3 regions of the Streptomyces roseochromogenus subsp. oscitans DS 12.976 genome follow, and region 2 is predicted to be linked to each of the others. Evidence: riboswitches for the same ligand, from Rfam matches in the RefSeq annotation. Region 2 holds a riboswitch; each other region holds the start of a gene.

Evidence for each region. A riboswitch is a leader RNA that binds a small molecule or an ion and turns the genes downstream of it on or off. The one in region 2 is predicted to bind cobalamin.
Region 1: linked by a shared signal. The riboswitch ahead of M878_RS82125 (cobalamin biosynthesis protein) and the one ahead of M878_RS55460 (hypothetical protein) in region 2 are both predicted to bind cobalamin.
Region 3: linked by a shared signal. The riboswitch ahead of metE (5-methyltetrahydropteroyltriglutamate--homocysteine S-methyltransferase) and the one ahead of M878_RS55460 (hypothetical protein) in region 2 are both predicted to bind cobalamin.

What each region holds. Positions count from the first base shown of each region.
Region 1 is NZ_CM002285.1:7,516,388-7,520,897, reverse strand. Features, by position in the region: gene M878_RS82140 (lysozyme) at 1-461, shown strand, start outside; gene M878_RS82135 (inorganic phosphate transporter) at 616-1,866, shown strand; gene M878_RS82130 (hypothetical protein) at 1,898-2,125, shown strand; cobalamin riboswitch at 2,309-2,450, shown strand; gene M878_RS82125 (cobalamin biosynthesis protein) at 2,549-3,514, shown strand; gene M878_RS82120 (cobyric acid synthase) at 3,511-4,510, shown strand, end outside.
Region 2 is NZ_CM002285.1:1,199,701-1,204,210, reverse strand. Features, by position in the region: gene M878_RS55465 (hypothetical protein) at 1-1,375, opposite strand, end outside; cobalamin riboswitch at 1,557-1,679, shown strand; gene M878_RS55460 (hypothetical protein) at 1,740-2,126, shown strand; cobalamin riboswitch at 2,292-2,436, shown strand; gene M878_RS55455 (CbtB domain-containing protein) at 2,473-2,694, shown strand; gene M878_RS55450 (CbtA family protein) at 2,716-3,468, shown strand; gene M878_RS55445 (ABC transporter ATP-binding protein) at 3,669-4,510, opposite strand, start outside.
Region 3 is NZ_CM002285.1:9,050,249-9,054,758, forward strand. Features, by position in the region: gene metE (5-methyltetrahydropteroyltriglutamate--homocysteine S-methyltransferase) at 1-2,252, opposite strand, end outside; cobalamin riboswitch at 2,409-2,631, opposite strand; gene M878_RS88910 (acyl-CoA dehydrogenase family protein) at 2,890-4,080, shown strand; gene M878_RS88915 (dihydrofolate reductase family protein) at 4,096-4,510, opposite strand, start outside.

The sequences.
Region 1 (4,510 bases), 6.3 Mb from region 2:
ACCACTTCGCGCGGCCGGACAAGTCCTCCGGCGCCAAACAGGGCGCGTACTTCGTGCGGCACGGCGGCGGCTGGCGGGCGGACGGCTGGACGCTGCCGCCCGCGCTCGACATCGAATACAACCCGTACAACAAGAAGCACAAGTGCTACGGGCTGAGCAAGAAGCGGATGGTCCGCTGGCTCCGGTCCTTCAGCAACGAGGTCAAGCGGAAGACCGGCCGCCGCCCGGTGATCTACACGACGGCCCAGTGGTGGAAGCTCTGCACCGGCAACAGCCGTTCGTTCTCGAAGACCAACCCCCTGTGGATCGCCTGGCACGACACCGAGACGCCGGTGACGCTGCCGGGCGGGTGGCGGTACTGGACGTTCTGGCAGTACCAGTCCGAAGGCACGCTGCCGGGTGACCAGGATCTCTTCAACGGGTCCGCGAGCCGGCTGCGGGTCTTCGCGCGTAGCCGGTAGTCAAGGGGCGGCTGGGGCGCCGGTGCCGAACCGGAGCGAAACGGAACACCAACCCCCCTCCCAGGACACCCTCAGGCCTGCCCCAGTTCACCTTCCGTTCATCCAGGTTGCCTACGTTCGTCCAGCCAATGACCTCGAAAGATTGCCTGGGTAAATGGAAAGCTTCTCGCTGATCCTCGCGATTGTGGTGGTAACCGCACTCGCGTTTGATTTCACGAACGGTTTCCACGACACCGCGAACGCGATGGCCACCACCATCTCCACAGGCGCTCTGCAGCCCAAGATCGCGGTAACCATGTCAGCCGCCCTCAATCTGGTGGGCGCCTTCCTCTCCGTGGAGGTCGCGAACACGATCTCCAAGGGTCTCGTCAACGAGAGCGGCATACGTCCCGAGGTCATCTTCGCCGCCCTGGTCGGCGCGATCCTCTGGAACCTGGTCACCTGGCTGGTGGGCCTGCCCTCAAGCTCCTCGCACGCCCTGATGGGCGGTCTGATCGGCGCCACCGTCGCCTCCGCCGGCTTCGGTGCCGTACACGGTGACGTCCTGGTCACCAAGGTGCTGCTCCCGGCGGTCGCCGCGCCCGTCGTGGCGGGCGTCGCGTCGATGCTGGCCACCCGGTTCTCCTACGGCATCGGCGGCAAGGCCGAGGGCGAGGGCGAGGCCACGCGCAAGGGGTACCGCGCCGGCCAGATCGCCTCCGCCGGCCTGGTCTCCCTCGCCCACGGCACCAACGACGCCCAGAAGACGATGGGCATCATCACCCTCGCGCTGATCGCGGGCGGCGCCATCGCCCCCGGCTCCAACCCGCCGGTCTGGGTCATCCTCTCCGCCGGCCTGGCCATCGCGCTCGGCACCTACATCGGCGGCTGGCGCATCATCCGCACCATGGGCACGGGCCTGACCGACCTGGAGCCGCGCCAGGGCTTCGCCGCCCAGACCAGCGCCGCGACCGCCATCCTGGCCTCCTCCCACCTGGGCTTCTCGCTCTCCACCACGCACGTCGTCTCCGGTTCGGTGATGGGCGCGGGCCTCGGCCGCAAGGGCGGCGTGGTCCGCTGGTCCACCGCGACCCGGATGGCCGTCGCCTGGGTGCTCACCCTGCCGGCCGCCGCGCTGGTCGGCGCGGGCGCCGAGTCCGTCACGGACCTGGGTGACTGGGGCACCGCCGTCGTCGCCGTCTTCCTCGTCGCCGCCAGCGCCGCGATCTGGAAGATCTCCCGCCGCGAGGTCATCGACCACACCAACGTCGTCGAGACCGAGGAGCCGGCCGGCGTGGTGACCACCGCCATCGCCGCCGTGACCCCGCCCCCGGCGGGCACGGTCGCCGAGGACCTGACGGCCACGATCGCCGCCCCGGCCGCCGAGTCCGCGCGCCAGTCCGCCCCGCCGGCCGCCACCGTCTGACCCCGGCCACCCGGTTACCGAAGGAAGCATCATGAAGATCGACTGGGCAGCCATCGGCTCCGTCTTCGGCGTCAGCCTCGTGTTCACCGTGGCCCTGGTGGCCCTGTTCACCCTCGGTGTCAACGGTCTGGCCCGGCGCGAGAGGGCGGCCGCGCAGGGCGGCTCCGCCGCGCTCGCCGTCACCGGCGCTTACGTCTGCTTCGCCGCCTGCGCGGCGGCGGTGGCGTACGGCATCTACCTGATCGTCGCCAAGGCCTGACAGAACGCCACGAACCGGACGGCACCACCACAGGCACCACCACAGGCATCACGAACCGGGCATCACCAAGGCTCCTCCCCGCCCGCCGCGGAGAGGAGCCTTCGCCGTGCGCACAGGCCACGGGCACCCCGCGATGTGGGGATCGGCACACTCTCCCCGTGCAGGTCAATGGCAAGTTGACGGCCGTTCCGGGCGCGTGGTGGACTGCCCACGCCATGTACGGCGGCAGGAGAGGAAGCCGGTGCGAATCCGGCGCGGTCCCGCCACTGTCACCGGGGAAGAACCCCCGGGAGCCAGGAACTCTCACCGCCGAATCTCGTCGAACCAGGGCGCGGACACCCTGAGTGAGGACACCGATCGCCATGCCCGGCTGCCGAAGGACCCGTACCAGGCCCGCTCCTGTCCCCACGGACGGCTGAGCCGATGGGTGCCGATCGCAGCTACGCGTACGGCGCCGCCGCCGGCCTCCTCGGTGACCTGCTCCTCGGCGATCCGCGCCACGGGCATCCGGTCGCCGCGTTCGGGCGTGCGGCCGCTGCCGTGGACGGCGCGTTGTGGCACGACCACCGCGGCTGGGGCACCTTGCACACCGTGGTGTGCGCCGGTGGCGCCGTCGCACTCGGCACGGTGGCCGTACGCGCTGTACGCCCCTCCCCCGCCGCTTCCGTCGCGCTGACCGCCGCCGCCACCTGGGCGGTGGTCGGCGGCACTTCGCTCGCGCGCGAGGCCCGCACCATCGGCAGCGCCCTGGAGCGCGGGGATGTCGAGGCGGCGCGGGCGCGGCTGCCGCATCTGTGCGGCCGGGACCCGCAGGCGCTGGACGCCGACGGGATCGCCCGGGCCGTGGTCGAGTCGGTCGCCGAGAACACCTCCGACGCCGTCGTGGGCGCGCTGGTGTGGGGCGCGATGGCCGGGGTGCCCGGGCTGCTCGGCTTCCGGGCCGTCAACACCCTGGACGCGATGGTCGGTCACAAGTCCTCCCGCTACCGCCGTTACGGCTGGGCCTCGGCCCGCCTCGACGACGTGGCCGGCTGGCCGGGAGCCCGGCTGACCGCCGTACTCGCCGCCGCGGCCGGACCCGACCCGCGAGGCGCCCTGCGCGCCTGGAAGGCCGACGCCCCCAAGCACCCGAGCCCCAACGCGGGCCCCGTCGAAGCGTCGTTCGCGGGCGCGCTCGGCGTCCGCCTGGGCGGCACACTCTCCTACGGCGGCCGGGTCGAGCACCGGCCCGTGCTGAACGGCCACACCGGCCGGGCGGTCCAGGTGAGCGACATCGACCGGGCGGTACGGCTCTCCCGCCGCGTCGGCCTGCTCGCGCTCGGCACCACGGTCGCCGCGCGCCTCTTCGTCAAAGGTCTCGCCAAGGGTCTGAAGGGACGTGGACAGTGAACGGGGGACTTCTCGTCGCCGGCACCACCTCCGACGCCGGCAAGAGCGTCGTGACGGCCGGGATCTGCCGGTGGCTGGTGCGTCAGGGCGTCAAGGTCGCGCCGTTCAAGGCGCAGAACATGTCGCTCAATTCCTTCGTGACCCGTGAGGGCGCGGAGATCGGGCGGGCGCAGGCCATGCAGGCCCAGGCGTGCCGGATCGAGCCGACCGCGCTGATGAACCCGGTGCTGCTCAAGCCGGGCGGCGAGCAGAGCAGCCAGGTGGTGCTGCTGGGCAAGCCGGTGGGCGAGCTGAGCGCCCGCGGCTATCACGGCGGGCGGCAACAGCGGCTGCTGGGCACGGTGCTGGACTGCCTGGCCGAGTTGCGGGGCACGTATGACGCGGTGATCTGTGAGGGGGCGGGTTCACCGGCGGAGATCAATCTGCGCCGGACGGACATCGTGAACATGGGGATCGCGCGAAACGCGCGGCTGCCCGTGCTGGTGGTCGGCGACATCGACCGCGGCGGCGTCTTCGCCTCCTTCTTCGGCACTGTCGCCCTGCTCTCGCCCGAGGACCAGGAACTGGTCGCCGGGTTCCTGGTGAACAAGTTCCGAGGCGATGTCTCCCTGCTGGAGCCCGGGCTGGAGATGCTCCACGGCCTCACCGGGCGGCGCGCCTACGGCGTGCTGCCGTTCCGGCACGGGCTCGGCATCGACGAGGAGGACGGCCTGCGCGTTTCGCTGCGCGGCACGGTCCGCGAGTCGACCGTGTCTCCCCCGGTCGGCGAGGACGTGCTGCGCGTCGCCGTGTGCGCGATCCCGCTGATGTCCAACTTCACGGACGTGGACGCCCTCGCCGCCGAACCGGGTGTCGTGGTGCGGTTCGTGGACCGCCCGGAGGAGCTGGCGGACGCGGACCTGGTGGTGATCCCGGGTACGCGGGGCACGGTGCGTGCGCTGGAGTGGCTGCGGGAGCGCGGGCTGGCGGAGGCGCTGAAGCACCGGGCCGCCGAAG
Region 2 (4,510 bases):
AGGAGAGGTTCAGATCCTGCATGGCGACCACAGGCCGCCGGCCGAAACGGCCACCCAGACGGGCGATGGCGAAGTCCACGCCGCCCTTGACGAACCCCAGATCGCGTCCCGCCCCCCGGAACGCGCCGTGCAATGCCGCCATGCCCTCCTGTACGGCACGGAACTGAGCGGCCGTGATGTCGAACCGGGCGCAGGTCTCCTCGTCCACGTAGACGCTGCCCTCCCAGACGCTGCCCCGGGTGATCTGCACCGTTCCGCCCTCGGCGGGCTGCCCGGCCACCACATGGGCGGAGGGTGCCAGGATGAACTCGTAGCCGGGGACGCGGTGGCGCAGATAGTGGGTGTGCGCCTCCAGGACGTAGTCCTCCTCGGTCTCCATCGCCTGGCGGGCCAGCGCGTTGAGCGCCGCGTCGTCGGCCAGCGGCACCGCCATGCGGATCCTGCTGCCGGTGAGCGCCTCGGCGGGTTTGAAGCAGCCGAGCTCCAGCCCGTACCGTTCGCGCAGCAGGCGGGCCGCCGTGTGCACCCGGTGGCGCAGCTGGGCCTCGTCAGCGCCGGCCCGGGAGACCGAGTAGCCGGGCAGCCGGGGCAGCAGCACGCCGAACTCCCGGTGGAACGCGGTCACTTCGGCCTCGGCTGCCAAGGTGGTCTCCGGGGAGCTGCCCGCCCCCGGCGCGGGGAGGCCCACCGCGTCCTCGACCGTCGGGTACAGCGTCGTCTTCCGGTTCCAGCGCTCGGCGACCTCCGGCCCGTTGGCGTCCACCCGCAGCTGCTCCAGGCCCGCCGCGCGCTTCAGCCAGAGCAGCAGCACCCGTGCCTCGGCGTCGATCGCGAACAGTCGCACCACCGTCTCCGGTACCGCGCTCAGCTGCCGGACCAGGCGTTCCAGCGGTGCGGCCGGCCGGTCCGGGAACGAGCCGACCGCCATCGCCAGCAGGGCGTGCGTCAGGTAGTAGTAACGCAGCTCGGGGACCTCCACGGGGACCGCCTCGGACGCCGCCACCGCCTGCCGCCACGGCTCGCCCCGGCCCACCACCAGGTCGCCCGGCGCGGCCAGATACACCGCCCGGGCCTCGTTGTACGCCGAGAAGTCGTCCGGCGAGCGGCCGAGGGCCAGTTGGGCCACGTCGGCCTCGAAGCAGCCCTTCAGCGTGGACGCGGTGCCGAGCACGATGGCCGGCACCTGGCCGCGCGGCACCCCGAACGGCAGCAGCTCCTTGCCCGCCGCCTCCTTCGCCCCGGCCAGATCCGTCCCGAGCAGACGCCGTGAGACCTGCTCCAGTTCCTCGGTCGAGAGCAGATCGGGTCCGGTGACGAACCCGTTCCACGCCAGGGTCTCACCACGGTGAACGACGGTCTGTTCCTGTTTCTGCATCCACGGCTCCCGGATTCAGTGCGGAAAGCGACAGGTCGATCACATTCTGTATGCCCCCGAAGGGCGGTCGGACCGCTCACAGGTCACGGCAGCCTCACTCACAGCATGCGCCCGAGGGCGCCTGCCGGCCGCGGCGCCGGTGATGGGATGATGATCGACGACATCAGGGCGACGGCGGTCCGAGGAAGCCGGTGGAAATCAGGCGCGGTCCCGCCACTGTGACCGGTGAGCGAGTTCCGGCAGGCCACCGCCCCGTCCGGGGTGGGAAGGCGGGGCGAGTGACGACCCGGGAGCCAGGAGACTCACGCGGTCGCCTCCTCGACGGACACCGGGGCGGATCTCCCCGGGAGGGGAGTGGTGCGGCGTGCCCGAGAGGCCGACGGAGAATGCATCAGGCGGTGCGGCGCCGTGCCGGGTCGTGGTGTGCCGGGACTGCTGCTGCGGCAGCCCCAAGGTGACCGGGGTCGATCACGCGGCGCAGACCGCGCGGCTGCGGGCGGAGATGCCGGTCCGTGTCTCCGACTGCCTCGACGTGTGCGATCAGGCCAACGTCATCGTCGTACAGCCCTCGGCCGCGGGCCGGGCCGCCGGTGCGCGGCCGGTCTGGCTCGGGCTCGTCAACGACGCGGACGCGACCGAGGACATCGTCACCTGGGTGCGCGCCGGCGGGCCGGGCGTGGCTCCCCTGCCGGACATCCTCGACCTGTACACCTTCACACCGCCCCGGCGCCGCGCGGATCCCCCGGCGTGAAGTGCGCGTGGCGTCATCGCCGCACTGCATGTGCTCCGTGAGGTGTTCCGTGTTGTCCACGAAGATGGAGCTGACACGCACGCACCGGTGCGCATCCACGACCCGGCGGACTCCGCCGTCGGCGTCGCGGGAGAGGAAGATCACGTCGGGCGGAGGCGGTCTTGGGCATGCGCGCGTCGCGCGGTACGGTCGATCCGATATCGACGACGGCGACACGGAAGCCGGTGGGAATCCGGCACGGTCGCGCCACTGTATGAGGGACCCCCAGGGGCTCGCGAGTCAGACCCGTGGCCGTCGTCATGTGCACCACCGAGATGGGACGCGAACTCCCAGAGGAGGTCCTGCCATGGCGCAGACCGTCGCCCAGCCGACAGCAACCACCCCCGTCGTTCCCGCCAAGCTGCCACTGAAGGCGATTGCTCCCTGGGCGGTCTTCTTCGGCGTCCTGATGATGATCCTGCTCTACTTCGTCGGCGCCGAGCAGGGCGCCACCTCCGTGTTCAACGGCACGGGCGTCCACGAGTGGGTGCACGACGCCCGCCACCTGCTCGGATTCCCCTGCCACTGACGCGAGGGACTCCGCACGCCCATGAACTCCGCAACCGTACGGAAACTTCTTGTACGGGGCATGGTCACCGGCCTCGCGGCCGGTGTGCTTGCCCTGATCGTGGCCTATCTCCTCGGTGAGCCGAACGTCGACAAGGCGATCAGCTACGAGGACGCCCACTCCCACGGGCCCGAGATGGAGGTCGTCTCCCGCTCCCTGCAGTCCACCGCCGGCCTCGCCACCGGCGTCCTCGTCTACGGCGTTGCCTTCGGCGGCATCGCCGCGCTCGCCTTCTGCTTCGCCCTGGGCCGCGTGGGCCGCTTCAGCCCGCGCGCCACGGCACTGCTGCTGTCGGGCTGCGCACTGCTCGCCGTGTACGTCGTGCCGTTCCTGAAGTACCCGGCCGCTCCGCCGTCGGTCGGCAACCCCGACACCATCGGCAAGCGGACCACCCTGTACTTCCTGATGACGGTGCTCAGCGTCCTCCTGGCTGTCGCCGCCACCATCCTGGGCAAGCGGCTCGCGCCGAGCCTGGGCACCTGGTGGGCGACCGTGGCCGCGGTGGCCGCGTTCGCCGTCGTGATCGGCCTGGCCTACCAGTTCCTGCCCGTCGTCAACGAGGTGCCCAAGGACTTCTCGGCCACCCTGCTGTGGCGGTTCCGGCTCTCGGCTCTGGCGATCCAGATCGTGCTGTGGAGCGGATTCGGCCTCGTCTTCGGCGAGTTGGCCGAGCGCGTGCTGAACCCCAAGCCGGCCACGGCCCCGAACAGCCGAGCGGTTCCGGCCGCGCACTGACTCCTTCCGGACAACAGAGGGCCCTTCGGAACCTTCCGAGGGCCCTCTGGCGTTCTCCGGAGCCTCGGCGGCCACGAGGCGGTCGCCCTTCGTGGAGGACGCCAGCAAGGCCGCCTGCCTGCCTGCGCTGCGCGGTGGCGGCACTGCTGCGCCGTCACCGCGATACGGCAGCCTGAACCGCGGCGTCGGCCTGTCGGCCCTCAGGCCGCCTCGTGACCCGGCCTCGTCCCGGTTGTCGATGACCTGCCCGGGGCCGTGATGACCGCCGTGCCGTCCGACAGGTGCAGGACGAGGTCGGCCTGGGCCGTCAGGCGCAGGTCGTGGGTGATGAGGAAGGTCGTGCGCCCGGCGGTGAGGCGGCGCAGTGGCGCCATGATGCGGGCCGTGGAGTCGTCGTCGAGTCCGGCCGTGGGCTCGTCGAGGATCAGGACGGGCGCGGTACGGAGCATGGCTCGCGCGAGGGCGATCCTGCGGCGCTGACCGCCGGAGAGGTTGTTGCCCCGTTTGCCGACGGGGCTGTCGTAGCCGTCGGGGAGCATGCCGACGAATCCGTGGGCGTCGGCGGCGACGGCGGCGGCGAGGACCTCCTCCTCGGTGGCGTCGGGACGGCCGTAGGTGATGTTCTCGTGGACCGTGCCGTCGAAGAGCATGCTGTCCTGCGGGAGAAGGGTGATGTGCCTGCGCACCTCGTCCACGGGGAGTCCGGCGATGTCCCGGCCGTCGAGCAGGATGCGGCCCCGGGACGGCTCGTGGAACCGCAGCAGCAGCTTGCCGAGAGTGGACTTGCCGGTGCCGCTGGGTCCGGTGACCGCGACGAGGAGACCGGGGGTGATGTCCAGACGTACCCGGTTCAGCACAGGACCGCCGCTGCCGGGGTAGGAGAAGCCGACGTCCTCGAAGGTGACGGCGCCACGCACCGGTTCGGTGAGCGGCGGGACGTCCGGCCGCGGAGCCGTCTCCTGGACCGTGCCGGTGCGCAGCACCTCGATGAGGCGTTCGCAGGCGGCGGTTGCGGAGGAGGCGCTGACGACGAGTTCGCCGA
Region 3 (4,510 bases), 7.9 Mb from region 2:
GTCTCCGGCCAGCCGCGGGTCTTCAGGCCGCAGTCGGGGTTGACCCACAGCCGTTCGGCGGGCATCGCCCGCAGGCCGGTGCGCAGCAGTTCGGCCGCCTCCTGTGTGCCGGGGACGCGCGGGGAGTGGATGTCATAGACACCGGGTCCGGCCTCGCGCGGGTAGCCGTGCGCGGCCAGTTCCCGGGCGACCTGCATATGGGAGCGGGCGGCCTCCAGGCTGATCACATCGGCGTCGAGGTCGTCGATGGCCTGGACGATGTCACCGAACTCGGCGTAACACATGTGGGTGTGGATCTGGGTGTCCGGGCGTACGCCACCCGTGCTGAGCCGGAACGCCTCGGTGGCCCAGGAGAGATAGGCGGCGCGGCCGGCGGCGCGCAGCGGCAGGGTCTCGCGCAGCGCCGGCTCGTCGACCTGGATCACCGAAGTCCCCGCCTCCTCCAGGTCGTTCACCTCGTCGCGCAGGGCGAGGGCGACCTGCCGGGCGGTCTCGGCGAGGGGCTGGTCGTCGCGGACGAAGGACCAGGCGAGCATCGTGACGGGGCCGGTGAGCATGCCCTTGACGGGGCGGTCCGTCAGTGACTGGGCGTACCGCGTCCAGCGCACGGTCATCGGTGCCGGCCGCGCGACGTCACCGGCGAGGATCGGCGGGCGGACGTAGCGGGTGCCGTAGGACTGGACCCAGCCGTGCTGGGTGGCGAGGTAGCCGGTGAGCTGTTCAGCGAAGTACTGGACCATGTCGTTGCGTTCGGGCTCACCGTGGACCAGGACGTCGAGTCCGGTCTTCTCCTGGAAGGAGATCACCTCGCGGATCTCCGCCTCGACGCGCTCCTCGTAGCCGGTCGCGCCGATGCGGCCGGCACGCAGGTCGGCGCGGGCTGTGCGCAGTTCGGCGGTCTGCGGGAACGAACCGATCGTGGTCGTGGGCAGCAGCGGCAGACCGAGGCGGGCACGCTGGGCCGAGGCCCGCTCGGCGTACGGCTGGGAGCGGCGCGCGTCGGCCTCGGTGACGGCGGCCGCACGAGCCCGTACGGCCGCGTCGCGGGTGAGGGGGGAGCGGGCGCGGGAGGCCAGGTCGGCCCGGTTCGCGGCCAGTTCCGCGGCGATCGTGTCGACGCCGTGGGTGAGGCCCTTGGCGAGGGTGACGACCTCGGCGGTCTTCTGCCGGGCGAAGGCGAGCCAGCGCAGGATCTGCGGCTCGATGTCCCGTTCCACGGCGGCGTCGAGCGGCACATGCAGGAGGGAGCAGGACGGCGACACGTCGACACGGTCCGCGAGACCGAGCAGGGTGCCGAGCGTGGCGAGGGACTGCTTGAGGTCGTTGACCCAGATGTTGCGGCCGTTGACGACGCCGGCGACCAGGCGCTTGCCGGGCAGCCCGCCGACGGCCGCGAGGGCGTCGAGGTTGGCGGCGGCCGCCTCGGTGAAGTCCAGGGCCAGGCCCTCGACCGGAGCCTTGGCCAGCACGGGCAGCGCCTCGCCGAGCCGGTCGAAATAGGAGGCCACCAGCAGTTGGGGCCGGTCGGCGAGGGCTCCGAGATCGCGGTAGGCGCGGGCTGCGGCGTTCAGTTCGGCCGGGGTACGGTCCTGCACGAGCGCGGGCTCGTCGAGCTGGACCCACTCGGCGCCGGCCGCACGCAGGTCGGCGAGGATCTCGCCGTACACCGGCAGCAGCCGGTCCAGCAGGGTGAGCGGTTCGAAGTCGCCGGCCACGCCGGGCGCGGGCTTGGCCAGCAGCAGGTAGGTGACGGGCCCGACGAGGACGGGCCGGGCGGTCAGGCCCAGACCGACGGCCTCCTTGAGCTCCGCCACCTGCTTGGCCGAGTCGGCCGTGAACACCGTGTCCGGGCCCAACTCGGGCACAAGATAGTGGTAGTTGGTGTCGAACCACTTGGTCATCTCCAGCGGCGCGACGTCCTGGGTCCCGCGCGCCAGGGCGAAGTACCCGGCGAGCGGATCCGCGGCGACCGCGTCCCGGTGGCGTGCGGGGATCGCGCCGAGCATGACGGTGGTGTCGAGTACATGGTCGTAGTACGAGAAGTCGCCGGTCGGCGCCTCGTCGACGCCGGCGTCCGCCAACTGCCGCCAGGTACCGCGGCGCAGTTCGGCCGCGGTGGCCCGGAGGGTGTCGGCGGTGACACGGCCCTTCCAGTAGCCCTCGATCGCCTTCTTCAGTTCGCGGTTCCTGCCCTGGCGGGGGTAGCCGTACACGGTGGCCCGTGCTGCCGCGGCTGCGGACTTGCTGGTCACGGAGATCTCCTTCGCGAGATGAATCCCTGAGATCCCGGCGACGGGACGAGAGCGCGAAGGGGGTGACGGACCGGGCGACAACGGCCCACGGCCGCCCGCTCGGTTGTCTGCGCCGACCCGCCCTCGAGGTCACCGGGATGTCCGTGCACGAGTCGTCCCGCACACGGGCAGTTGGCAGGTCTTCGGACTCGCGGGCACGTCCTCTCCCAGGAGGACACCTACTGGCCGTCGCTTCCCGGGCCCGGTACATCGGACCCAGTGCGTATGACGGCGGTCGTTCCCGCTCACCGCTGCGGGGCAGTCCCGGATTCCCACCGGGTTCCCTCTTGCGACGCGTCCCGCCTGGCTGACGGGGCGAACCAGCTGCAGAAGTCACCCTACGGGGCCGACCGGAGACGCGGTGGCGTACGTCCGGCATTCGGAAGGTGAGGTGAGACACGCGGCCGCGGCCCGCCCTGCGAATTCCCGGGAGGACGGTCTCCAGGTGCCTCGGCACGGTGCGGGAACGGGCGGTGCGACCCGTCGGCGGGCTGATTGAAGCCGGTCGGGTGATTGACGGGCCGGTCCCGGCTTGGGAGCGGCCCGTCGCGGGCTCGGGCGGAGAGACTGCGGCCATCCCAGTGGAGGTGGCGAACATATGCTCAGCGACAGCAAAGCGACGATCCTGGCCGAGAGGTCGGGCGTGGCGGACGTCGTCGCCGCCGCGCCGCGCGTGGCGCAGATCGCGGCGCGGCGCGGCGCGGAGACGGAGGCCGCCCGGCGGCTAGCGCCCGAGGTGGTCGAGGCGGTGCGGGAGGCCGGGTTCGCCCGGCACTTCGTCCCCGCGGCCTTCGGCGGTACGGAAGGCCGTTTCACGGACATGACCTCGGCGGTGATCCTGGTCGGCGAGGGGTGCGCCTCGGCGGCCTGGGCCGCCTCGCTGTCCGCCTACGCGGCCCGGTACGGGGCGTATCTGCCCCTGGAGGGCCAGGCGGTGCTGTGGGCCGACGGGCCGGACGCCCTGATGGCGGGCGCGCTCATGCCGGCCGGCAAGGCGGAGCGCGCCTCCGGCGGCTGGCGGCTCAGCGGTGAATGGAAGTACATCAGCGGGGTGCGCTTCGCCGACTGGGTCTTCGCCTGCTCCGCAGTACCCGGCACCGTGGGCCCCGACGGGCGGGGCGAGGTGCGGTTCTTCGCGGTGCCGCGGTCGGACATCACCGTCAAGGACACCTGGTTCACCCTGGGCATGCGCGGTACCGGCAGCGACACCATGGTGCTCGACGACGTCTTCGTGCCCGAGTATCTGACCCTGTCCCGGTTCGACATCAACGCGGGGCGGGCCGCGGCCTCCGAAGCCCGGTGCCACACGGTCCCCGTGAACGCCGTGAACGCCCTGCCGCTCGCCGTCCCCGTGGTGGGCGCCGCGCGGGGTACGGTCCGCACCGCGGCCGAGCAGAACCTCCGCCGGACCGACCGCCGCGGCGCCCCGCTGCGCGAGAAGGCGCCGGTGCAGATCGACCTGGCCCGCTCGGCCGCCGAGGTGGACGCCGCCGAACTCCTCGTCCAGCGCGCCGCACGGGTCGCCGACGGCGTCGAGGAGACCCGGGACGGTGAGGCGGCGGTCCGCGGACCGCGCGACTTCGCGCTGGCGGTCGAACTGTCCGTGTCGGCCGTCGAGCGCCTCTTCCGCGGCACCGGGACGACGGGTCACTTCGACTCCGACCCCGTCCAGCGGTTCTGGCGGGACGTCAACACGGCCGCGTCCCACGTGATCTTCTCCTTCGAGACCGCCGGGGCGGCCTACGGCGCCTGGGCACTGGGCGTCGAGAGCGCGGAACCGAGGCGGTGACCCCGGCTTCCGGGGTCACCGTACGAAGCGGTACTTCAGGTGGGTGGCGCGGGGTGTCCCGACCACCCTGACCTGTTCGAGGCTCCGCCGCCCGGCGCCCACGCCCTCGAAGAGCCGCAGCCCCGCTCCGAGGAGTGCGGGCACCACGTGCAACTGCAGCTCGTCGATGAGGCCCTCCCTGAGGTACTGCCGCACCGTGCTCGCCCCACCCGCGATGTCGACGTTCCGGTCGCCGGCGGCGGCCCTCGCCCGTTCGAGGGCGCTGTGGATGCCGTCGGAGACGAAGACGAACGTGGTGCCGCCCTCCTTGACCAGGGTCGGCCGGGGCCGGTGGGTGAGCACGAAGACCGGCGTCCGGAACGGCGGGTTGTCGCCCCAGAACTCCTCGCCGGTGTCGTACATCATCCGGCCCATGACCACCGCTCCCGTG